DNA from 4 places in the Hathewaya histolytica genome. Region 4 is predicted to be linked to each of the others. Evidence: riboswitches for the same ligand, from Rfam matches in the RefSeq annotation. Region 4 holds a riboswitch; each other region holds the start of a gene.

Region 1 (6,199 bases), 1.4 Mb from region 4:
ATATGAAATTATTATTAAAGGCCCTACTTTTATATTTTTATTCATATTTATTCACCTTCAAAATATTCAAAGCTTCCTCTGATTTTATTACCTTGCATTTATTTTTAAATAACCTAGAGACTTGGGGAGAATAGTATATAGATTCACATAGAATATGTTCAGCATTACCTATAGCGATAATCTCTCCATGAAATAATAGCATAACTCTATCTGAATAATCACCAGAAAAATTTGTATCATGTGTTACTAATACTATACTTTTTCCCTTATTCTTTAAAGTATTAATTATGTCCCCAAGATTCTCTTTCGCAAGTGAATCCATTCCTCTTGTAGGTTCATCTAAAATTAAAATTTCTGGGTCTGTGACAAGTGTGCAAGCTATAGCAACTCTTTGTTTTTCTCCACCACTTAAATCCCTTGGGTTCTTATTTCTTAAATGATTTATATTTAAAAGGTGTAAGACCTCTTCTATTTTATCCTTATTATATTCACCTATATTCTTTAAAGTATATCCCACTTCCTCAAAAACATTTTCACGGCCAAAATAATCATTAGGATTTTGAGATAAATAGCCTATATACTTAAGTTTCTCTTCTTTCATCTTCCTTATATCTTTACCTTTTATAGATATATTCCCTTTATATCCTTCCATAAGTCCAGTAATAATTTTAAATAAAGTACTCTTACCTGCTCCATTTTCACCCATAACAGTAAGAACTTCTCCCCTATTTAGATTAAAACTTATATCCTTTAAAATTTCTTCTCCTTTAGAATAAGAAAACTTAAGTTTTTTAACTTCCATAATAGGCTCTTTTGAAGCTAGAGTGTTACTATTATTTAATTTATCTATTTTTATTCCTTCTATAGATTGTCTCGCTTCTTTAAGATCTACGGGATACTCTTTTAGCCCAGAACTCTTAAATAAATATGTTAAACTTGGAAGATGATATTTTTTATTTATATTTTCAGGAATATTACGTGGTTTTCCTTCACCTATAATATTTCCTCCCTCCATAAATATTATCCTATCTGCCATAGAAAAACATTTATCAAGTCTTTGCTCTACTAAAATTACTGTCTTTCCCATTTCAGCATTTAATTTTTTTATTGAATTTAAAACCTCTTCTGCACCTATTGGATCTAGTTGAGATATTGGTTCATCAAATAAAATTATATCGGGATCCATAGAAAGCACTGAAGCTATAGCAATTCTCTGCTTTTGGCCTCCGGATACTTCATCTGTTTGTTTATTTTTAATATCATTAAGTCCTAATAAAGATATAACCTCTGCAACATTCCTTTTCATAGAGTCTATATCAGTATTAAAATTTTCAAGTCCAAAAGCAATTTCCCTTTCTATATCTTGAAGAATAATCTGCTTTTCAGGATGTTGATATACCATGCCAACCTGTTTTACTATTTCAAGAGGAGCCATGTCTTCAATATTTTTACCCTTCAAATATACGTTACCCATTATAGTTCCACCACAATAACTAGGTACAAGTCTATTTATGAGTCTTATAAGAGTAGACTTTCCACACCCAGAAGGCCCTACTATTAGTACTAATTCACCCTCATTTACTTTAAGATTTATATCTTTTATAGCGCTTTCACTACATTCTGGATAATTAAATGTTACATTTTCTATATTGATTACTTCCAAGTTTTCCACCTCCAATTTATAAAAAATGGTGAAAATAAAATTGCACAGAATATATATCCATAAACATTTAAGCTTTCTATAGGATTCTGAACTTTAGGATAAAACTCTAAATCCGTGTATCCTTTAACTTTTAATAAAAACAAATTTATAAGGCCTATTAGACACAGAGAAATTATTAGTAAATCATCCTTTTTAAACTTTTCTTTAAAGTAAGAGCTTCTCTTCTTTGAAGCACCATATCCCCTAGAATACATTGCCTCCGCCATATCAGAGGCATCTTCCATACTAGATAAAAATAGTATATTAACTATATTTCCCTGACTAATTAGTGTTTTTTTCATATTATCATAAACTAATTTATTACCTCTTAACTTTTCTACTTCTTTTATAGAGTTAAAAGACTTTATCATACTTGGAAATAATCGTATGGTCATACTCATTAAAAGAGCGGAGTTTTTAAGATATTTCGAAAAGAAAGCAAAAGCTCTATCTGGATGTATAACAAGATTAAAAAATCCAAATACTAAAGTTATACATATTATTCTAAGTCCATTTAAGCATCCAAATAATATTGCCTCTACTGTTATCCTTAATGTCCCAAATATAGGATAATTAATGGTTCCTTCATATATCACCGTTTCACCATTCTTAACCAATATAGGATTTATTATTATGATTAAAAGTGCAAAAGGTATAATAAGTTTAATATATCTAAATAACTCCTTAAAAGAACCATCTATATAGGATAAAAATAATATGGAACTCATTATTAAAATTATATATAGAGGATTGTCCATCACTATAAAAGTTATCAAGTATAACAATAAAAGCATGACTCCACTTAATGGATGTAATCCTTGAAGATATGAATTTCTATTTTTATACGTAAGCATAATTTAGCACCTTACCTTAAGCTATATAATATTCATTCAAGAATCTGTTAACAGAGAACTCACCCTTATTCCATTCATGAAAATCAAATAAAATCACATCTCCATTTTTAGGATATAAATCATTTGCACCTACGCTTATTTTGCTACCATTTGAATAAATAAACCAATCTATGCCCATAATTCCATTTTTCTTTTGATCAGCAGTTTTTTTAGAATTTGGAATAGGGTAAAGGCTTCTAGTTCCATTTATGGACTTTATAAATCCACCTTCATCAATTACACTAGAATTTTCTCTAAGATAGCTCATAAGGCTTTTTCCACTTTGTATTTTTAATTGTTTCTTAAGTAAAACTTGAGGGTTTCCTCCCGTATAACTTTTTGTATTCTTAGATATAACTAAAGTGAAAGTTTCATCAGGCTTCTTAGCAGGATTAACCGGTTTTTTAGATTTAGAAGAATTATCTTTAGTTGTAACTTCTCCTTTATTACCTGAGCTATTACTTGTCCCTTTTAATTCTGTATCATTACTTTGACTTGCACTGGAGCTCTTATTTGAATTACTATTATTATTTTTACTATTATCTTTAGCATTCTTATTTAAGTTAGTATCTTTATCCTTACTACCTTTTTTATTTTCTTCTTTTTTAACAGACTCTTTAGTCAATTCTTTATTTGAATTGTTTGAGTTTTTATTTTCCTTACCTTTTTCCTCATTCTTTTCTTCTACCTTTGTTTCTTTATGGTTATTTTCTAAATTATCCTTTTTAGAAACTGAAGTATCGCTTTTAGTATCAGTAGAAGACTCACTTGATTTTCCACAGCCTACAGCAAAAAACATAATAAAACATAAGAGTAAAGCTAAATAATTTTTAAATACTTTTTTCATAAGTACACCACCATCTATAAATTTTATATTAATATGTAAAAATATTTGGAGCTAAATAAACTCCATAATAAAAAGCCTCTAAAAGAGGCTTTTATCAATCACAAAAATTATAAATACCATTAAAATTGTATTCTCTGATTTTAGCAACTGGCCTCATCCTTCCCTCCGAAAGACTAAACACAATTATTAGGCAGGTCTCCTGGCTTTGCTTCATACTACTTCCTTACCTTCCCAAAGATAAACTTCAGTGGTCCAATTTAGGATTCGTCAGCTTTACAGTAGCGGGGGCTGCAGTGGAATTTCACCACTTTCCCTTATAACTTATAGGTTCTAAGTACCTAAAATTATTATTTAATTTATCTAAAATAAATTATATTATATTTGATAATTAATATCAACACGTAATACTTATTTATAAAGCATTTACGTATTTGTTTCTAAATATCATACCTCTTATTTCAAAATATTATTAAAGCTCTTTAGGTGGCTTATCTCCAAAATACTGATAATAGTAACATTTAATTTTACCATTATATAATTTTCTGTTTTTGTTTGATTTTCTTCCAAAACAACTTTCAAACTCTGGATGAGATGTAATTACAAAATATGACCAGTCTTTAAGTTGACTATACACACTTCCCATGGTTTTATATAGTTCTTCTGCTTCTCTAGACTCCCCTAGCCTCTCACCATAAGGAGGATTAGTTACTATAACTCCATATCTTTTTTTGCTTGAAAAATCTTTCATATCTAACCTTTGAAAATTAATGTATTCAGATACTCCAGCCTTTTCAGCATTAGCCATAGCAGTTCTAAGCACTCTTAAATTTGTATCTGATGCAAGTATTTTAAATTCTTTATTATTTATAGAACTTTTAGCATGACGTCTAATATCACTCCATAAATCTTCAGGAATTATACCCCATCTTTCTGATACAAAATGTCTATTAAGTCCTGGCGCCATATTTTTAGCAATCATAGCCGCTTCTATGGCTATAGTACCTGAACCACAGAAAGTATCTGCAAATGCTAAAGATGGTTCCCATCCACTTAAAAGTACTAAAGCTGCCGCCAAGGTTTCTTTCATTGGAGCTTCTCCAGCATTTTCTCTATATCCTCTTTTATGTAATCCTTGACCAGTTGTATCTAATGTTAATGTAACTATATCTTTTAGAAGAGCAACTTCTATTTTATATTCAGCACCATCTTCTGGGAACTTTTCTACATCATATTTTCTTTTCATAGATTCTACTACAGCTTTTTTTACTATAGACTGACAATCTGGTACACTAAATAACTTTGACTTTACTGACTTCCCTGTAACGTGCATAAATCCATCTACAGGAATAATATCTCCCCATTCTACTTTTAAAGTTCCTTGAAAAAGTTCCTCAAAACTTTCTGCTTTAAATTCTGCCATCTTAATTAAAACTCTATCAGCAGTTCTAAGCCACATATTACAAGTTACTATGTCCATTTCATCGCCAATAAAGGTAACCTTTCCATTCTCTATAGTTAAATCTTCATAACCTAATTCCTTAAGTTCATCTGCCACAACCTTTTCAAGACCAAAAGTTGAGGTCGCAATTAAAGTATATTCCATTCTCTTCTCTCCTAATTTTATTAAAGTTCATTTTATATTCTACCATTAAAGATAGATTTTCAAAACAAAATATTAAAATTTTAATAAGCTTATTTTATTTTTAGCATATATAGCAAAAATAAAACACCTAAATAAACTTTATTACAATTCATTTAGGTGCTTTTTTATATTATATTAAAAATTTCAATATGAATACTACTCCAACTATAATAGTTGGTATTGTAACTTCTTTAAATCTTCCTGAAAATAATTTTAATATTATGTATGATATTACACCAAAAACTATACCATCAGATATACTATATGCAAAAGGCATCATTATTATAGTTAAAAAAGCAGGTAGAGCTTCTGTATAGTCAGTAAGATCTATCTCTTTTATAGGCTCTATCATAAATAAACCAACTAATACTAGGGCTGATGCTGTAACTGCTGGAGTTATGGATGCAAATATTGGTGCAAAGAATAATGCTAAAAAGAACATAACTGCTGTAGATACTGCTGTTAAACCAGTTCTTCCACCTTCTGCAACTCCTGAGGCACTCTCTACAAATGTACTTACAGTACTTGTTCCTAAACATGCGCCTGCTGTAGTGCCTATAGCATCTGCTAATAGTGCTTTCTTCATATTTGGAACTTTACCATCTTTATCTAACATCTTTGCCTTTGTAGTAACACCAACCAAAGTCCCAATAGTATCAAACATATCCATAAATAAAAGAGTGAATAATGCTATGGCCATATCTACTGTAAATATATTATGCCATTCAAATTTAAAAAACACTGAAGAAATTGAGGGTGGCATACTAACTAAGCTCTTTGGCATAGGAGTTATACCCATAGGTATTCCTATAACAGAAGTTAAGAGCATCCCTATAAATAATGCACCTTTAACATTCCTTGCAATTAATATACCTGTTAATAATATCCCAATAATAGCAAGAAGTCCTGTTCCTTTTGTTATATTTCCTAATGCAATTAATAATCCTCCGCCCTCTGGGTGAACTACAATTCCTGCTCCTTCTAGTCCTATAAGAGCAACAAACATACCAATTCCAACAGATATAGCTCTTTTTATATTAAGTGGTATAGCATCAACAATTGCTTCCCTTATATTGAAAACAGTTAATAATATAAATATAAGTCCTTCTAATAAT
Region 2 (6,199 bases), 280 kb from region 4:
TTTTTTCTATGATTACTTTTCCCTTATTACAAAGCTCTTCTCTCTTTTTTTTATTCTCGTCAGAAAGTTTCTTAAGATCATCTATATCATATATATTAACTAAATCCATACTATCAACATCTTCTTCAACATCTCTTGGAAGAGCTAAATCAATTATATATAGATTCTTATACAATTTTGGCATGGACTCTTTCTTTATTATTGTATGAGTTGCTGAAGTAGCTGTAAATATAATGTCAACTTCATTTATAATTCTATATCTATCCGCAAAATCTAAGGTTTCAATATGTAAGCCTTTACAATTATCGCATATCTCTTTTACCTTTGCCATGGTCCTATTAGTTATATAAATTGTTCCTACTTCTTCCTCTTCAAAATACTTTAGAGCTAAAAGACTGATTTTTCCTGCTCCTATTAAAAGTATTTTTTTATCTTTTAAACTTCCTAGATTCTCTTTTAAATTTTTAATAGCAATATAACTTGTAGATACTGGTATATCTGATATTCCCAAGTTACTTTTTATTTCTTTTGATGCTGTTATCGCTTCTCTAAATAGTTTGTTTAATATCTTTTTACTACTTCCTATTTCTATGGCAGTTTGTAATGCATCTTTAACCTGTCCTAATATCTGATCTTCACCAATAACTATAGAATCAAGTCCTGCAGTCACATTATAAATATGCCTTACTGATTCCTCATCTCTTTTTACAAAAAGATAATTCTTTATAGTATTTTCTTTGAAATAGTCACAATAGAATTTTTCAACATCTTTAATACTATTATTTATATCATGTGATACAATATAAATCTCACTTCTATTACAAGTAGATAATATTATAACCTCTTCAATCCCCATATCAAGGATATAATTAATTGCATCAATTTTTTTTGCATCAGAAAAAGCTACCTTTTCTCTTATCTCAATAGGGGCATTATTATGGTTAACACCTATTACTGCTATCCTCATAATTCTTCCTCCAATACTCATAAAGTTCATTTTCTTCTTGGAATAAGGGAAGATTCATATACTTATGTACTTTTAAAAGCCATGGTTCATCTAAATTGGCTGTTTTTAAAAGTTCATCTCTTTTAAATACATCTAAAACTTTTCCCTCACCTATAACTGTTCCTTTATTTAGTACATACACATAATCGCAAACTTCATAAATTAAATCCATATTATGACTTGTTATAACTATTCTCTTTCCTTTTTGTGAAAGTGAGAAAATAAGTTCTTTAACAGACTTTGTCATCTCAGGATCTAAACCAGCTGTAGGTTCATCAAATAAAATAACCTTACAATCCATAGCAAGAATTCCGGCCATAGCAACTCTCTTTTTTTGTCCATAACTTAGAAAATGAACAGGCTTGTCTTTGAACTCTATAGCTCCAGCCTCTTTTAATGCAGTATCCACCCTTTCTTTTATAATATCTTCTTTCATACCTAAATTTCTAAGCGCAAAAGCTACATCATCATAAACAGAGGAATAAAATATCTGTTTATCAGGATCTTGGAAAACTAATCCTACATCTTTTCTAAAATTATATAAAAAAGATTTGCTATATTTTAATTTTTCTTCATTAAAATAGACGTTTCCTGAAGTAGGTTTTAATATTCCTACCATATTCAAAAACAAAGTTGACTTCCCTGCTCCGTTAGCGCCTATGATACCTATTATACTACCATTTTCAAGATCTATGGATACATTTTTTAGTGCAATTGTATCATCTTCGTAAGTATAGCATAAATTTTCTAGTTTAAGCATAATATCACCTACATATTTAAATTATATATAAAACTCTCCGTTATATAACTTAGTTTCTAAAGATATATTTAATTCCTCATATCTCTTTATTACTCTTATAAATAATATTCTAATTAGTAAAGCAGTGGATTTATACGATACCTTTATATTTCTATATCCAAATTTTAAATTTTGAGCTACATATAATTCCTTTAGCTCCTCTAAAAAAATAAATATAAATCTATACATTAGAACAGTAATCTCTATGAATACCTTCGGTAATCTCAAAATTTTAAATACGGTTATTAATTGATCCATAGGTATGGTTAAAGCTAGCAAATAAGTAACTTCCACACTGCATATCGCCTTGAAAAATAACAGTATACCTTGACTAATTCCTATATAAGTTATACCTATGTAATAATTTTTTAATTTTATATAAGTGAAAAATAAATCTTTATTTGTGCCTATAGAAAAGATAACTGTAATAATACTAATTATTATAAATGTTAATGGAATTGCTAAAAGTTTAAGGTAATTTTTAAAAGGAATTCTTACAGTGTATAGAGTAAAAAAACATAAAAATATTAATTGTAGTAAAAATACATATATTCTTTTATTCATCAAAGTGAATATTAACATAATAGTACAAAATATAAATTTTATCATGGGATTAACATCTTTTAATCTGTTTGTATATGCATACCTATCTATTAAAAGCAACTATATACGTCCCCCTTCTTGAAAAATTAGAATAAAAAATCTCCTAACCTTAAATTGGTTGGAGATACGCTTTCATAATCGTGAGCAAAAGGAATAAAAGTACATTTAAAGAAATATCTATCACTCATAATAAGTACTACACTTCCCTCCGAAGGTTACTTATAACATCTAGGTAGGTCTCCTGACTTAAGAATCAACTTACTCCTCGGTCTTCCCGTAATTTTAAAAAATACAGTGACATTTTGAGTTTCATCCTCTATTACAGTAGCGGGGGCTGTAGTGGTATTACACCACTTTCCCTATTAATCTATATAGAACCTAAACTTATAAATTATTTAATTATATTATTACTATCTATTATACTACCACATAGAATCTATTTCTGCAATAAAAACAAATTTCTAAAAAAATTAGATACTTGAAAAATATTTTAAAACCTATATGTAAAAAACATATTAAAGTTAATATACCTAACATATACACTTTATAAAATAATTAAGAAAGTTAAAGTCTATATGTTAAACTAAACTTTAAAAATAAAAAAAGAACACTTAAAAGTGTTCTTTGGAGCGGGAAACGGGGCTCAAACCCGCGACCTCCACCTTGGCAAGGTGGCGCTCTATCAACTGAGCTATTCCCGCATATATTACCCGGCAGTGTCTTACTCTCCCACAGGGCTTCCCCTGCAGTACCATCAGCGCTGTAAAGCTTAACTTGCCTGTTCGGTATGGGAAGGAGTGTTACCTTTACGCCATTACCACCGGATGCTGATTTACAGAAATCTTCGATTTCGTTTTAGATCAGTACTCATCAGCTTAGCTGAGGAGTTACCTTTAAAAGAATTGTTCTTTATAAGAACTGTTCTCTCAAAATTGCACAATGAAAACTATATTGGTCAAGTCCTCGACTTATTAGTATGAGTCAGCTACACATGTTACCATGCTTACACCTCTCACCTATCAACCTTGTGTTCTTCAAGGAGTCTTACTGACTTTCGTCATGGGAAATCTAATCTTGAGGTGGGCTTCACACTTAGATGCTTTCAGTGTTTATCCCTTCCCGACATAGCTACCCAGCTGTGCCACTGGCGTGACAACTGGTGCACCAGAGGTCAGTCCATCCCGGTCCTCTCGTACTAAGGACAGCTCCTCTCAAATTTCCTGCGCCCGCAGCGGATAGGGACCGAACTGTCTCACGACGTTCTGAACCCAGCTCGCGTGCCGCTTTAATGGGCGAACAGCCCAACCCTTGGAACCGACTTCAGCTCCAGGATGCGACGAGCCGACATCGAGGTGCCAAACCTCCCCGTCGATGTGGACTCTTGGGGGAGATCAGCCTGTTATCCCCGAGGTAGCTTTTATCCGTTAAGCGATGGCCCTCCCACGAGGTACCACCGGATCACTAAGCCCGACTTTCGTCCCTGCTCCACTTGTATGTGTCGCAGTCAGGCTCCCTTCTGCCTTTGCACTCTACGCGCGATTTCCGACCGCGCTGAGGGAACCTTTGGGCGCCTCCGTTACACTTTCGGAGGCGACCGCCCCAGTCAAACTGCCCACCTAACAATGTCCGACGACCAGATTCATGGCCTTTCGTTAGAATTCCAGTACTGTCAGGGTGGTATCCCAAGGATGACTCCATACCCCCTGACGAAGGTATTTCCAAGTCTCCCACCTATCCTGTACAGACAATACCGAAATTCAATGCTAAGCTACAGTAAAGCTCTACGGGGTCTTTCCGTCCAACTGCGGGTAGCAAGCATCTTCACTTGCACTACAATTTCACCGGATTTGTTGTTGAGACAGTGCCCAGATCATTACGCCATTCGTGCGGGTCGGAACTTACCCGACAAGGAATTTCGCTACCTTAGGACCGTTATAGTTACGGCCGCCGTTTACTGGGGCTTAAGTTCACTGCTTCGCTTACGCTTACAGATCCCCTTAACCTTCCAGCACCGGGCAGGCGTCAGCCCCTATACATCAGCTTACGCTTTAGCAGAGACCTGTGTTTTTGTTAAACAGTTGCCTGGGCCTATTCACTGCGGCCTAGCTTTCGCTAGGCACCCCTTCTCCCGAAGTTACGGGGTCAATTTGCCGAGTTCCTTAACAACAATTCTTCCGCCGGCCTTAGGATTCTCTCCTCATCTACCTGTGTCGGTTTGCGGTACGGGCGCCAAACTTCTCCATAGAGGCTTTTCTTGGCAGCGTGGAATCAGATACTTCGCGAAAAAGATCGCTCCTCGTAACACCTCAGCATTGACTAAACGGATTTGCCTGCTTAGCCTGCCTAAGTGCTTGAACACACACTCCAACAGTGTGCATATCCTATCCTTCTGCGTCACCCCATTTGTCAAACGAAGTTTGGCGGTATCGGAATATCAACCGATTGTCCATCGCCTACGCCTTTCGGCCTGGGCTTAGGTCCCGACTAACCCTGAGAGGACGAGCCTTCCTCAGGAAACCTTAGATATTCGGCCAATAGGATTCTCACCTATTTCTCGCTACTCATGCCAACATTCTCACTTCTGCATCGTCCACCGCTCCTTTCGGTACGACTTCAACCAATGCAGAAAGCTCCTCTACCATGTACATAGTACATCCATAGCTTCGGTGGTAAGTTTTAGCCCCGGACATTTTCGGCGCAGGATCTCTTGACTAGTGAGCTATTACGCACTCTTTAAATGAATGGCTGCTTCTAAGCCAACATCCTAGTTGTCTTAGAAATCCCACATCCTTTACCACTTAACTTACACTTTGGGACCTTAGCTGATGGTCTGGGCTCTTTCCCTTTTGACTACGGATCTTATCATTCGCAGTCTGACTGCCAGGATACAAGTATACGGCATTCGGAGTTTGATAGAGTTCGGTAAGCGGTGAAGCCCCCTAGCTCATTCAGTGCTCTACCTCCATTACTTAATTACCTGACGCTAGCCCTAAAGCTATTTCGAGGAGAACCAGCTATCTCCGAGTTCGATTGGAATTTCTCCGCTATCCACAGCTCATCCCATGGTTTTTCAACACCAACGTGGTTCGGACCTCCACGAAATTTTACTTTCGCTTCATCCTGGCCATGGATAGATCACTCGGTTTCGGGTCTACGACATGCAACTAATTCGCCCTATTCAGACTTGGTTTCCCTTCGGCTCCACACCTTCAGTGCTTAACCTCGCTACATATCGTAACTCGTTGGCCCGTTCTACAAAAAGTACGCCGTCACACATATAAAGTGCTCCGACCGATTGTAGGCACACGGTTTCAGGTTCTATTTCACTCCCCTCCCGGGGTTCTTTTCACCTTTCCCTCACGGTACTTCTTCACTATCGGTCACCAGGTAGTATTTAGCCTTGGGAGGTGGTCCTCCCTGCTTCCCACAAGGTTTCACGTGTCTCGTGGTACTCTGGATCAGATCTGTAGTCTTCTTGTTTTGTTTACAGGACTATTACCTTCTATGGTGAAGCTTTCCAGCTTACTTCAACTACAATAGCCTCTACGTTTATGATCTGTCCGCAACCCCAGAAACAAGTTTCTGGTTTGGGCTCTTTCCCTTTCGCTCGCCGCTACTTAGAAAATCGATTTTTCTTTCTCTTCCTCCGGGTACTTAGATGTTTCAGTTCCCCGAGTCTACCCTCCTGAACCTATGTATTCAGTTCAGGATATATACCGTTAGGTATATGAGTTTCCTCATTCGGAAATCTGTGGATCACAGCCTATGTGCGGCTACCCACAGCTTATCGC
Region 3 (6,199 bases), 1.5 Mb from region 4:
ACACTCTATATAATTACCTTGTTGATCCTTAAGTTTCTTTGATTTATATTTATACACTTTATCGCTATTATAATAAGGTGCTAAAGCTTGCATAGTCATTCCTGTAATATCTGGATCTGCTGTTTTTCCACCAAGACTAAATCCACCATCTGGTAACTGTTCTTCAAGTATTAATTTAATAATATATTCTCTTGTAAATTTAGCTCCTTCTGGAACCTCATATCTTAAACTATCCATTGAAATAAGTGACCAAATAGCACCATTTATACCTTGTCCTTTAACTCCTCTTCTTCCAACACAATTATAGGTACCATCTTCAATTAAATTAATAGGTTTTCCATTTGGGTCAACCCCAATTTTTGTAGGATCTCCTCCCATAGCAAGAATAGCTAAAGAAGTCCTATGCCATTCTGTGGCTTTAACAGGATGTAACTTACCTGAACTTTTATATCTTTCAGTAATATCTTTTTCTATGGCAGAAAGGTATGCACCATAATCATCCTTATATCCATATCTTCCAATACCTATTGGAAACCAATCCCCAGGTGTGGTTCCCGCCATTTGTAAAAATTCAGGGTTTAGTAGTTTCTCATTACCTTGTTTTGCCCACTTTATTATCCCCTCAATAGTTTCCTCTAATTTTTCATTTGAAATGGAATTAACTTTTGCATCCTTCGCTAAAACACTAGCTGGCATTCCGAATAACATACACATTATGAGTATTATACTCAATAATTTCCTTTTAAACTTCAAAATATACACTTCCCCTCATTTTATTAATATAACAACTTATTACTATAGAAACATAAATTTAGTATTTATAATACTATATATAACATCTTGTGTCGTAAGCTTTACGTATACATATTTCTACTCATTTTAATTAACATCCTAAATTTTTATAACTATTAATCCTTAATTAATTTTCCTTGAACCACAATCCTAGAATTTTCCCTCTCGTATGAACAAGTAGATAAAGTAATTATTGTATCTTTACAATTTAACTCTGTATCTTTAAAATATAATGCTGACTTTTGTATTCTTTTTAAATAGCTATCCATATCTTTACTATTATTAAAGAAAGTCTTTCTATAATCAAAGTCCGCCTCTATAATAAGGACGGAGAATACTTGAAATTTATATTTTTCAGGAAATATAGTTAATTCTATTACATTGTTATTATTAAAAAACTCTCTATCCCGAAAACCTTTTAAATCTGCAAACATACTTCCGTCCTTCATATTGTGACCATATAAAACTATATTTTGTCCTGATAAACTATTACTAGTTAATTTATTTCTATAATCAATAAAAATAGTTCCATACTTACTTTCATTCTTTTTAATATCATTTTTAATATAGAATTCATTATTTTCACATTGAACTACTGGATAATTTATTTTTGTATTCTCAATCTTTATACTTCCTTTTATATCACTATTTATATCAAGTAATTCCTGAATAAGATTTCTATTATCAGTGTTATTTTTATTTAATTGATTTTCAACTATTTGGGAAAGTGTATTAGATAATTCATCGTTTAATTTTTTATTCTTGTGTGATTTATATATCACATTAATTAAACTAATTCCTGAAAAGAGAAAAACAATAAATGAAATTATAAATATTATTTTTCTTATTATCTTAATATCTTTGTTAAATATCATATTTAACCCCTTCCCCAAAAGTGATCCTATATTTTAATGTAACATCTACTTCAAAACTTTATTTAATTTTGCGTAAACCTCATCTATTGATTTTTGTGTAGCATCTAATTGAGATGCTACTTTCATTGCTTCTTCATATGTTGTTTTAACCAAATCTTTTGATAGTATTTCTTCTTTATTCTTATCTGAATTTATAGATGAAAGCAATGATAACAACTGATCTTTATTAGCTACTTTATAAAAGTCTGTGCTTTCACCACCCATAGCATATCCACCACCAATATCTGAACCATATCCAAATAAAGTGAACTGTGCACGCAATACATCACCATCACCTAAATAAGAATCTGAAAACCCTACATTTGGGAATACATTGTTTACAGCGTACATCCATCCTGACATAAAAGTATAATCAAACTCTCCTAAAGATTTAGAATCAGATAGTTCATCTGGTGGCCAGTGTCCTTCTTTCTCCAAAATTTTTTTCAGATTACTTGGAACTTTATTCTCGATATTTATAGGAGCATTCAATTTTTGAGCTTTTTCATTATCCTTGCAGCCTTTCTTAAATACTCCACCATCTCCTATCATTGATAGATAAAAAGAGCTCTCTAATCTCCCAGTATGGTTATAAGAAAAGCCTTTTTCAGTAAGAATACGATCAAGTACCTGCGCAGAATTTTCTCCTTCATAAAGAGGAACCCTTATAGGTTCAACTATAAAGCCTCTACCAATGGTTAATGCTTCTACTGTGCATGTGGCATGACCAATCAATTCACCATCTAAAGCTTTTTTGTATGTAATTGCATAGGTCTTAGTTTCTGTTTTATTGTTAGCAGAAGCCTTTACAACAACAATATTTTTGCCTTCCTGTTTAAATTTAATTGTATAGCTTGTCTTGTTTTGATCATCCCAGTTTGGCTTTACCTCTTCCCCATTGAGAGTAACCTCGCTTGGAATTTTCTTACCATCTAGTCTTGCCATAACGTCAAATGTTTTTTTACTGCCTTTTAGTGTAACACCATCAGTCAGTGTTGTTTCTAAAGAAATTTCTCCAGTTACAGCAGCTGAAACTGATGTAGGAACTGCCATTATCATCATGAACAGCACCAATAACAAACCAAAGATTCTTTTTGCCTTCATACTTTTGGTCTTCATTTTTATTCCCCCTTTATAATTTTTTATTGACTATTATATAGTCTATTAAAATAGCTAGCGTTAAATTTTCACACTAACCAAAAAATAAAAAGAGAACCGAAATTCGGTTCTCTCTTAAAACAGATTATTAAAAACTTAATTATAAATAATAAGTCACAATAAAAATACTTATTACTTCCATTAAAATAATCAAGTCAAGATCCCACCGACATTGCTTGAGTAGCAAAACATAAAGGCAGGTCTCCTGACTCGAAATCATTCTACTTGCTTAAGTCTTCCCAGTATTACCAGTGACTAAAAACATAAAAATATGTTCTTTAATAAGCTTTCGTCCTTCTCACAGTAGCGGGGGCTGTTATGGAATTGCACCATATTCCCTTTTAATGTATTTTTAAATATCAACCTCTTGTCTATAATATTTGGTTTTAACTGAATTATATATCATTTATGGAAATAAGACAATAGACCTTGAAATATTTTTCTTTTATTCCTAGATTACTATTTCCATATCATATGTAACTTCATAACTTAACACTACAACGCTTAATTTATAATTGTTCCATTTAGATAACTAATCTTTGATAATTACTTAATGTAATCTATACAAATACTTTTCATAAAGTATTTGTATAGATTTATTATTTTAAGTTTTCATCTAAGATTTTATTTATACAGATTATAATATCTTCATCTTTAACTAAAGATTTTCTTTCTGAATATAACTTATTCCAAATAAAATATTTTTGATGTAATGTTTTTTCATTAAGTTCAATATTTCTTCTGCCTAATTCCTCTATTAACAACTTTTCTATATAATTAATTTCAGAATTATCTCTTGTGTTTTGTGCATATAAATCTTCTGATAAAGGAAAACTAGCTCTAAACTTATCTACTAGATCATCATGTTTACTAGTAAATAATGTAAGAGAACTATCCCAAGGAACAATTTCAATACTAGCAAGGGGATGCTGAATTCCTACATCATCTATCCAAAATCCCTCATACCCATCTGCAAATGGTAAATCATATTTTAAAACTTCTTCAAGATTATTTTCTTTAGGAAATCCAGAAAAAACTCCCCAAATAAACTGCATATCCTCTTCATTTATAATATCTGTAAGTTCTTCACCTGTAAGCCAAATATATTCCTTAGAAAATAGGTTTTCATATTTTTTATTTATAGGATAGCATTCACAATCTGTAATTAACCAATTGTATCTTAGCTGCTCATTATCTATAGCATTAAAAATTTCACCAAGATAACTATATGTTTCTTGGCCTTTTTCTAATATTGCACTTTTCATTTTCCCACCTCACCCCCTATATACTAACGTAACCTTCTTTATATTTATATATTATAATAAATGTAATTCTTCAAAATTTATATACTATATATTTAAAACTAATTATATTACTCTATTTTATCTCCTTATTAACGTACTTCTTAAGTAATGCACTTGAGCTCTCTCCATTTTCATCTAAGCACTTTCTAGATCCAAATATCCAAAAAGCATCTTTAGCCCTAGATACGGCAACATTCATTAAGCTCTCATTTTCATTTATAAAAAAACATCCATCATTTGCACCATAAACTGTTGATAAAATTATAACCTTTCTTTCACCACCTTGGAACGTATGAACTGTTCCTACATCAATATTCCTTGCATACTTAGGTAAATGCATCTTTAATTTTTCTTTTAATATACCAACTTGTGCCTTAAAAGGTGTTATAATTGCTATTATTTCATTTTCTTTTAAATTATAATTTTTCTCTATATATGAATTCACTATTTCCTGATAATTACTTGATAACCATTTTGTAATTTCCTCTGCTTCTTTTACATTGACTCTACTACATCCCTTTTTCTCTGAATTACTAACCTCTATATTTTTATATCCCATATGTGGATATTGAGAGATTGGATAATTTTTATCCTTTTCTCCTAACCCTCTATAAGCTTGAAGTCTTCCTTTATATACTAAAGCATTACAGTACTCTATTATCTCATTATAACATCTTCTATGTTCACTTAAGAAAAGACCTTTCTCATATTTATCATAGCAACATGAATTAACTGCAATTTTCATAACACTAGATTGTGAGCAGTTTTGACCATATTCCATTAAATTTTCAAAAGTTATATCCTTATTTACCATATTACTCCTTATAGCTAATGCTTTATCTAACGCATAGTTAATTCCCCAAACAGGAGGTATTTGCTTTTCATCTCCAACTACCATTGCCTTCTTAGCTAGCGCAAAAGATGCTGATGCGATTTCTGGCGATACTTGTCCCGCTTCATCAACAATTAAAAGATCAATAAAATTATATAAATAACTACTTATTTTTTCATTGCTATAATAAACCTTAAATTGCTTAGGCAACATAAAAAATGTCATTACCATACAAGGTGTAATCATAGCTAATCTACTATATAAAGATTTTATTACATTAGCAAAATTTTTCCCTCTTTGTTTATCTGTAATATAATCTTCTTTCAGTAACCATCTACACTCATAATAATGAACGGCTAACCAAAATTCAATATATCTAATTCGTGTATCTATATATTCATTTATCTTTACTAAAGAGCATTCTTCTAAGTCTTTATTAATTCTTCTTTCTAATTTTTCTATGTCTTTAGCACTATTTGAATAGTAAATATCGCAGCTATACCTTTTTAATTCCATAAATTCTTCCTTTATATGACTTCTTAAATTTACTATATATTTTTTCTCATCCTTTTTACTTGCTATAATATTTCTTCCGCATTTTAACTCTTTTTCTATTTCTAAATTTTCATAATTAATCTCTTCTATTCTTTTTGCATATTTAAAAAGAATTTCTTCTAAAGAATTAGCATCTCCTATAATTTCATATTCATATGATTCTTTGTGTATATTTAATCGAATACTTATCTTATCTCTAAATCCCTTAAATCTTTTCAAGATTCTAATATACCATGGAATTTTCATATATATTTTATTCCACTCATCTATTCTTTTCCTGTATTTTGATATATTTTCTTTATTGTTTATATTTAAATTATTTAGTTCTTTTTCCTTATTAAGATAATGCAATATATCTATCTCTAAGTTTTCAATATATTTCTCTAATGTATTTTCTTTTATTATTGTTTTTATTTCATGTAATAATTCTATAATATTATTTTTTCTTTTATCAATATTAACAAGTTCTGAATAAATTATATCTTTACACTCACATACATCTTTAATTTCCTTATTAAAATATTTAGATGCACTCTTAAACATTTTTTCTTTAGATTTTAAAAGGTTATCTTGTGAATCTATATTTAACGCAAATGCATCACCCTTATTACTAGTACAATGATATCCTCGTCTTTCTGCTTCAT
Region 4 (6,199 bases):
ATATCGCTTCTATATCGCCATGTTCATTTATCTTGGCTATATTTTCATTAGAACTTGCCCATGATACTATTTTAGTATTATCTATTTGTTCTAGAGTATTTATAGCATTTCCTATAGGAGTCACTTTTTCCCCTACTCTTAATCTTGTCTTATTTAACGAAATATTTATATCTTTTATCTCATCTTTTAATAATGTAAAGTTTACACTGCTTTCTATTGTTGTATCCTTAACTTTTGCTGTGATTGTTACACTGCCTTCTTTTAAGACTTTAACTAAACCATCATTTACTAAAGCTTTTGTGTTATCTGAGCTTTCCCAGGTAACTTCTGCATTACTTATAAGATTCTTCTTATCATCATAAACATTAGCTTTTAATGATATTTCTTCACCAATTAATCTTTTTTCTCTTCCAGAATTAATTATATTTAATTCCTTCGCTGTACCTGTTATAGAGTCTGTATCTTTTAACTTTAGTTTTTCAAACATTGATTGGTTTTCTATTAAATCAACTAAGGCTCCAAAAGCATGGTAAGTAGACCTATAATCTAATCCTACTTTATCTCCACTCTTAGAATATCCCCAGTTCACAGGAGTGTCCCCTGCATACTTAGCCATAAGCATAGAATCTAACATAGTCTTTCCATTTTTAATCCACTCTGTAGAGTTTAATGGAGATATTCCATTTGCTATAAGACCTTGAATTACAGCACCAGTTGCAACCGGACTATTATTAAAATATCCCTTTGCTAAATTAAATCCACCTTCATTATTTTGTTTTTCTTTTAAGAAATTAATCAAAGTGTTTTTTGTAGCTTCTACACCTTTAAAGTTTTTATATTTTCCTAAAGCTGTTAGTACAATTCCTTCTACCTTAATTTCTTCATATCCAACAGCATCTTTATATTTATCACTGTCTACCATATCAAGTAAAGCTTTTATAGCAAATTCTCTATTATAATCAGCATTTGCCATATCTAAAGCCAAAATAGCATATGATAGAACATCCGCTTTATCCTTATCCATTTCGGAATTGTACAAAAATTGTCCTTTTTCTTTACCATTTAATATCTGTGTGCTTCTTAGCATGTCAACATAGTTTACATTCTCGTAATCTCTTGGATTTAACCCCGCACCTATTAAAGTTATAATAGTTCTTGATATATTAAATACTGAATTGTTGCTTGTATATTTATATATATTTTCTTTTATATGATTTTGGTCCATTCCAGCAATTCTTGCAGCTGGAGATGCTAAAAATTCATATGAATTATATACCTTAAAGTGTTCCTTTAAAAAGTTTATTTCTTTAGTTATTTCCTCTTTTTGTTTTTTTGTTAATCCTTCATTTCCTTTTACTACTAAAGTAAAACTCTCTTTTACCTCTGGCTTACTTTTAACCTTTGCTACTATATTTACCGTGCCTGGTTTTAATGTTGTAACATTACCTTTATTTATTGCGGCTATACTGGAATCAGAGCTTTCCCATATTATCTCTTCATCCTCTAATAATAATTTATTTAAATCGTATACTTGTCCTAATACTGTAAACTTATCTCCTTCTACTACAGAAGTCTTAACATTAGAAAGGATTATTCTCGCTGGAATAGAACTTTCTATATATTTTATTTCTTTATAAGCTGAATTTTTAAATTTTAAATCTGTTAAAGCAAGCAACACTTCTTTTGCTGTAATTTGTGCGGAAAGATCTTTTTTGCTTTTATCTGATACTAGTGCATCTAAAAGACTTTTTCCATCCTTTATCCAAGAATCTCCTAATGGATTTTCTCCTATAGCAATAAGTCCTTGTACAGTTCTTGATGTTACAATGGTGCTATCATCTTCTGAATAAGCTGTTTTACTTCTAATAAACCCAGTATTGCTTTGTAATGACTTTAGATAATTTTTAATTCCTTCAATAGCCTCACTTACACCCTTTATGTCTTTATGATTTGAAAGTGCAACTAAAGCTAAGGCTGATGTTCCAGTATCTTCTCTAAATTCATTAGTCCACTCATCTTCAAAATCATCATATTCTTCAATACTTTCGCCAAGTTTTAATTTGTTTCCTTCCTTTTCAGAAAGACTTAAAAGCTGAGTTATAGCTTTTTGTTTATTGTAATTTTCTCCTACCATATCTAGTGCTAATATCATAAAAGTTAGTTTTTCAGGATTATTAACCTTATACATTTCTTCTTGTAATTTAATTATTTCGCTAACATAATTCTTATCATTAAAATCTCTTGGATTCTTTCCTGATGCTAATATTCCGATTATATTTCTAGCATAATTATATATATCTCCACCCGGAAATAAATTTAAATTATTTGCAATGTCTGATGTTAAACTCCCTGCTCTTCTTAAAGCTAAAGCAGTTATATAATCATAATTAAATGCAGAACCAAGATTTTTATCTAAACGTTGTCTTGATGCTTTAATTCCATCTTCTATAAGAGCTTCTTCATTTCCTTTGGCACTTACATTTAAAAAGCTAATACTGTTGAATACAGTAAGACACATCATGATTAAGGCTAGAAATAAAGCTGTTCTTTTAGTTCTTTTTACATTACTCATATATATCACCTTCTTATTTATATATATCATTTGTTTTTATATTTTCTATTCTATTTCGAAATTAGGTATTTTCACTTTTTCTGATCCTTGTAATTTTATAACACCCTTATAAGAACCTTTATCTAATTTTAAATTTAAATTATCAGAGCTAACTCCTAATTTAATATCATTTATATATTTAATTTCGTTATTATTATCAAAAAGAATAATTGTTACTTTTTCAAAGTTTTTATATCTACTAAATGTAATTGTTCCACCATTTGTTGTGTTCAGTTTTCCCATTACATCCTTAACTTTTATATCTATTATTTCTTCCTTTTCCTCTTTATCTTCCTTATCTTTATCGTTTGGTTTGTTATCCTCACCTTTATTGTTATCTTTAGGTAAGTCTACTGAAGGTCTTAAGTTTACATAGCTGTTTATATTGTCTTTTTTAAAGCTTAGGGCTATTAATGCTTGCTCAGTAGCTATTTTATTACCCTTCTTATCAGATTTATTATGTTTAAAGCTTCCATCTTCAACTTTATAAGTTAAAATCTCATCTAAAATATTTTGATTATTTATAGTGTAAGCACTTAAATCATCACCTGATGCAACAATAGCCATAACTATTTGTGCAAGGCTCTCTAAATTTTGGCTATTTTTATCTTTATTCATTTTTTCAAGTGAAACTTTTAAATGCTCCAATGCTTTTTTTACTATTGGATGATTTTTATCATTTCCACCCATAGTTAAAGAATATACTGTCATAGCAGTAATATCTGGAAGATTATCACTTTTCCTAATTCCACTAAATAATGCAAATCCCCCATCTGATTTTTGCTCCTTAGCTAAGTATTGGATTGCTTCTTCCTTTTTATAGCTTTCACCTAAAATATCAAGTACCATCATGCCCCATACCTGTGCATTTATTGATTCATCTTTTGCCTCTACCATATTCTTTATCTTAGAAACTAAATTTGTACCTTTAAAGTTATATGGATTACCATCCTGAGATAATACTGCTAATGCTGATCTTGAGTAGTTTAAAAGCCCGTAATCGTCACCTTCATCTTTTATTTCTTTTTCTATATATTCTAGTAACTTTTCTTTCTTGTCTTTTAATTCTTGTGAAGATTTATTTTGGCCAGCCACTTTTAAAGCTATTACATCCCAATTACTTAGATCATTATTAGTTTTTAAATAATCTGATGACTTGCTGATTATTTTTATAATGTCTTTATCCTGAACTTTAGGAGTAATTTTCTTATTTTCTGTTATATTGTTTGAATCCTTGGTTGAATCTTTATTTGGTTCTTTGTTTCCTGACCCTTGACCATTGTTATTAATATTATCTTTCTGAATATCTTCATCTTTGTTATTATTCCTGTTATCCTCTTGGTCTTTAATGTTATTTGATATATCTTTATCCTTATCTATAATTTGCCCACTTTTATTTCCAACAACTTTGTTGTTGCCCATATTATTATTATATACATCCCTATTACTTGTAGATGAATTTCCATTCCCTGAATTACCTTGTGATGTATTATTTTTAGAAATTAATGAACTTCCATCATTTATACTGTTATTATCTGAAGAACTTGTACCATTATCAATATCGGCATTTTTATTATTTGAAGTATCATTGTCGCTGTCACTTTCCTTCTTATCTTCTTTTATGATACTTTCTTTAAGCTTGTCCTGCTCTTTCTTGCTATTTTTATTATAAAGGTAGTCTTGTGATAATTTATCCTTCTTACTAACCTTTTTCTCATTTATAGAAGTAAACTTATACACTGAGTAAATACTACCTATTGCTATTAAAAAAGCCAAAACTATACCTACGTACTTCTTTTTCATACTCTTCCTCCTCTTTTGTTTAACATTTTATTTAGAAATAAAAAATCTCAACCTATAGAGGTTGAGATTTATTTAAATTGCACATTTACATAACTACACATAAGTATATAAAATATACACTTGTTAAATATGTATGAAAAATCTATAAATGTAGCACTTCCCCTCCCTCCGAAGGTTTGCTAAAAATTTTAGGCAGGTCTCCTGACTCAAGTATCTTCCCACACCCTGCCTTCCCGTTTTCACAGTGGCTTTATTAGGGTTGGTCAACTTTTACAGTAGCGGGGGCTGTAGTGGCATCTAACCACTTTCCCTATTAATCTTAATAGAACCTAAAATCATAACTTGTTAAGTTTTTGTATCTTTTATAAGTATATCACCAGCTTTATTGATAATCAATAGTAATTAAAAATATCTATCTATTGGAAATTTTGCTAAAAAATAGAAACAGCCCTTGATTTAGTAAATTATCATTACCTAATTCATTATGAACTGTCCCTATTCTTTGAAAATTATTTTTAAATCTATACTTGTATCAATACCTATGTTTAAATATACTTTTTTTAAAATTAGTATCTGAATATTTATCTTTTTACAAATTTACCGCCTTTAATTATAAACTTCATATTATCTAAATTTATATTAGTTATATCTTCTAAAGGATTCTTAGTTAAAACCACTACATCGGCTTTCTTACCTTTTTCTAAAGTACCAGTAATATCATCAACTTTCAGTACCTCTGCCCCTGATTTTGTAGCAGCTACTATGGTTTCCATAGGAGAAAGTCCCGCATCATGAACTGCATACATCTCTTTCAAACTATACTCTCCATAAGGAGTTAGTTTACTACAAAAGGAGTCCGATCCTACTGCTATCCTAACCCCTGTATCCTTTGCAGCTTGAAAGTTAGCTATAGTACGATTTAACTCTTTTTCAGCTAATGTTTCTCCGGGAAAAATATCTAGAATTGATCTATATGGTGGTTCATATTCTGTAAACCATTCATAGAAAAACTTCATTGTAGGAACTAAACTTATATCTTTTTGTACCATCATATTTAAACACTCTTCATCAAGTTCTTGTCCATGTTCTATACTATGAACTCCCGCTTTTATACAAGCCCTAGCGCCTTCCAAACTTTCGCAATGAGCTCTCACAGGAAGCCCGACATAATTCGCCTCTTCAACTACCACTTCTATCTCCTCATAACTATAGTGCTGATGCCTTTTATCATCTAACCTCCAAACACCACCACCAGTAGCCCATATTTTAATAGCATCTGGTTCAGTTCTTAAAATAGAACGTACTACCTTTCGAAGCTCTTCTCTTCCATCAGCGCAAATAGCCCATGGATGAGATTTTTGAACATAATCTAGAGGAAGACCATGTGTATCTCCATGACCACATGTTCTAGATAATCCAAGACCACAAGTTACAATCCTCGGTCCTTTTACTATACCCTCATTTATCATATTCCTCAAATATGTACCATTTCGAGATATATCTCCGGTAGTAGTGAACCCATGATTAAGACATGTTTCTGCTTGCGCAACAGCTACAATAGATTTTTGTATAACGTGCTCCAATATCCATGATAAATCAGATGCATTTAATGCACCACCAAAGTGAACATGAGTATCGATAAGTCCAGGAATGACAGTCATACCAGTGGTATCTATGGTATCATAATCTTCAGGTATATTAATATTCTCCATTTCACCCACATATGCGATTTCATCTCCATTTACCATTAATAACGAATTCTCAATAGGCATACCCCCTTATTCC

What was found. A riboswitch is a leader RNA that binds a small molecule or an ion and turns the genes downstream of it on or off. The one in region 4 is predicted to bind cobalamin.
Region 1: another riboswitch for cobalamin. It lies ahead of FGL08_RS08325 (DUF4430 domain-containing protein); the one in region 4 lies ahead of FGL08_RS01555 (prenyltransferase/squalene oxidase repeat-containing protein).
Region 2: another riboswitch for cobalamin. It lies ahead of cbiQ (cobalt ECF transporter T component CbiQ); the one in region 4 lies ahead of FGL08_RS01555 (prenyltransferase/squalene oxidase repeat-containing protein).
Region 3: another riboswitch for cobalamin. It lies ahead of FGL08_RS08985 (DUF4430 domain-containing protein); the one in region 4 lies ahead of FGL08_RS01555 (prenyltransferase/squalene oxidase repeat-containing protein).

Annotation. Positions count from the first base shown of each region.
Region 1 is NZ_LR590481.1:1,692,453-1,698,651, forward strand. Features, by position in the region: gene FGL08_RS08310 (ECF transporter S component) at 1-45, opposite strand, end outside; gene FGL08_RS08315 (ABC transporter ATP-binding protein) at 38-1,663, opposite strand; gene FGL08_RS08320 (energy-coupling factor transporter transmembrane component T) at 1,654-2,556, opposite strand; gene FGL08_RS08325 (DUF4430 domain-containing protein) at 2,573-3,442, opposite strand; cobalamin riboswitch at 3,615-3,799, opposite strand; gene FGL08_RS08330 (THUMP domain-containing class I SAM-dependent RNA methyltransferase) at 3,912-5,045, opposite strand; gene FGL08_RS08335 (NCS2 family permease) at 5,215-6,199, opposite strand, start outside.
Region 2 is NZ_LR590481.1:600,921-607,119, reverse strand. Features, by position in the region: gene hemA (glutamyl-tRNA reductase) at 1-967, opposite strand, end outside; gene FGL08_RS02765 (energy-coupling factor ABC transporter ATP-binding protein) at 942-1,766, opposite strand; gene cbiQ (cobalt ECF transporter T component CbiQ) at 1,788-2,468, opposite strand; cobalamin riboswitch at 2,623-2,804, opposite strand; tRNA gene FGL08_RS02755 (tRNA-Gly) at 3,034-3,109, opposite strand; rRNA gene rrf (5S ribosomal RNA) at 3,117-3,233, opposite strand; rRNA gene FGL08_RS02745 (23S ribosomal RNA) at 3,360-6,199, opposite strand, start outside.
Region 3 is NZ_LR590481.1:1,841,836-1,848,034, forward strand. Features, by position in the region: gene FGL08_RS08975 (LPXTG cell wall anchor domain-containing protein) at 1-753, opposite strand, end outside; gene srtB (class B sortase) at 909-1,667, opposite strand; gene FGL08_RS08985 (DUF4430 domain-containing protein) at 1,713-2,825, opposite strand; cobalamin riboswitch at 3,043-3,247, opposite strand; gene FGL08_RS08990 (DUF2691 family protein) at 3,464-4,129, opposite strand; gene FGL08_RS08995 (DEAD/DEAH box helicase) at 4,242-6,199, opposite strand, start outside.
Region 4 is NZ_LR590481.1:318,079-324,277, reverse strand. Features, by position in the region: gene FGL08_RS01560 (Ig-like domain-containing protein) at 1-2,572, opposite strand, end outside; gene FGL08_RS01555 (prenyltransferase/squalene oxidase repeat-containing protein) at 2,618-4,414, opposite strand; cobalamin riboswitch at 4,589-4,762, opposite strand; gene FGL08_RS01550 (metal-dependent hydrolase family protein) at 4,996-6,186, opposite strand.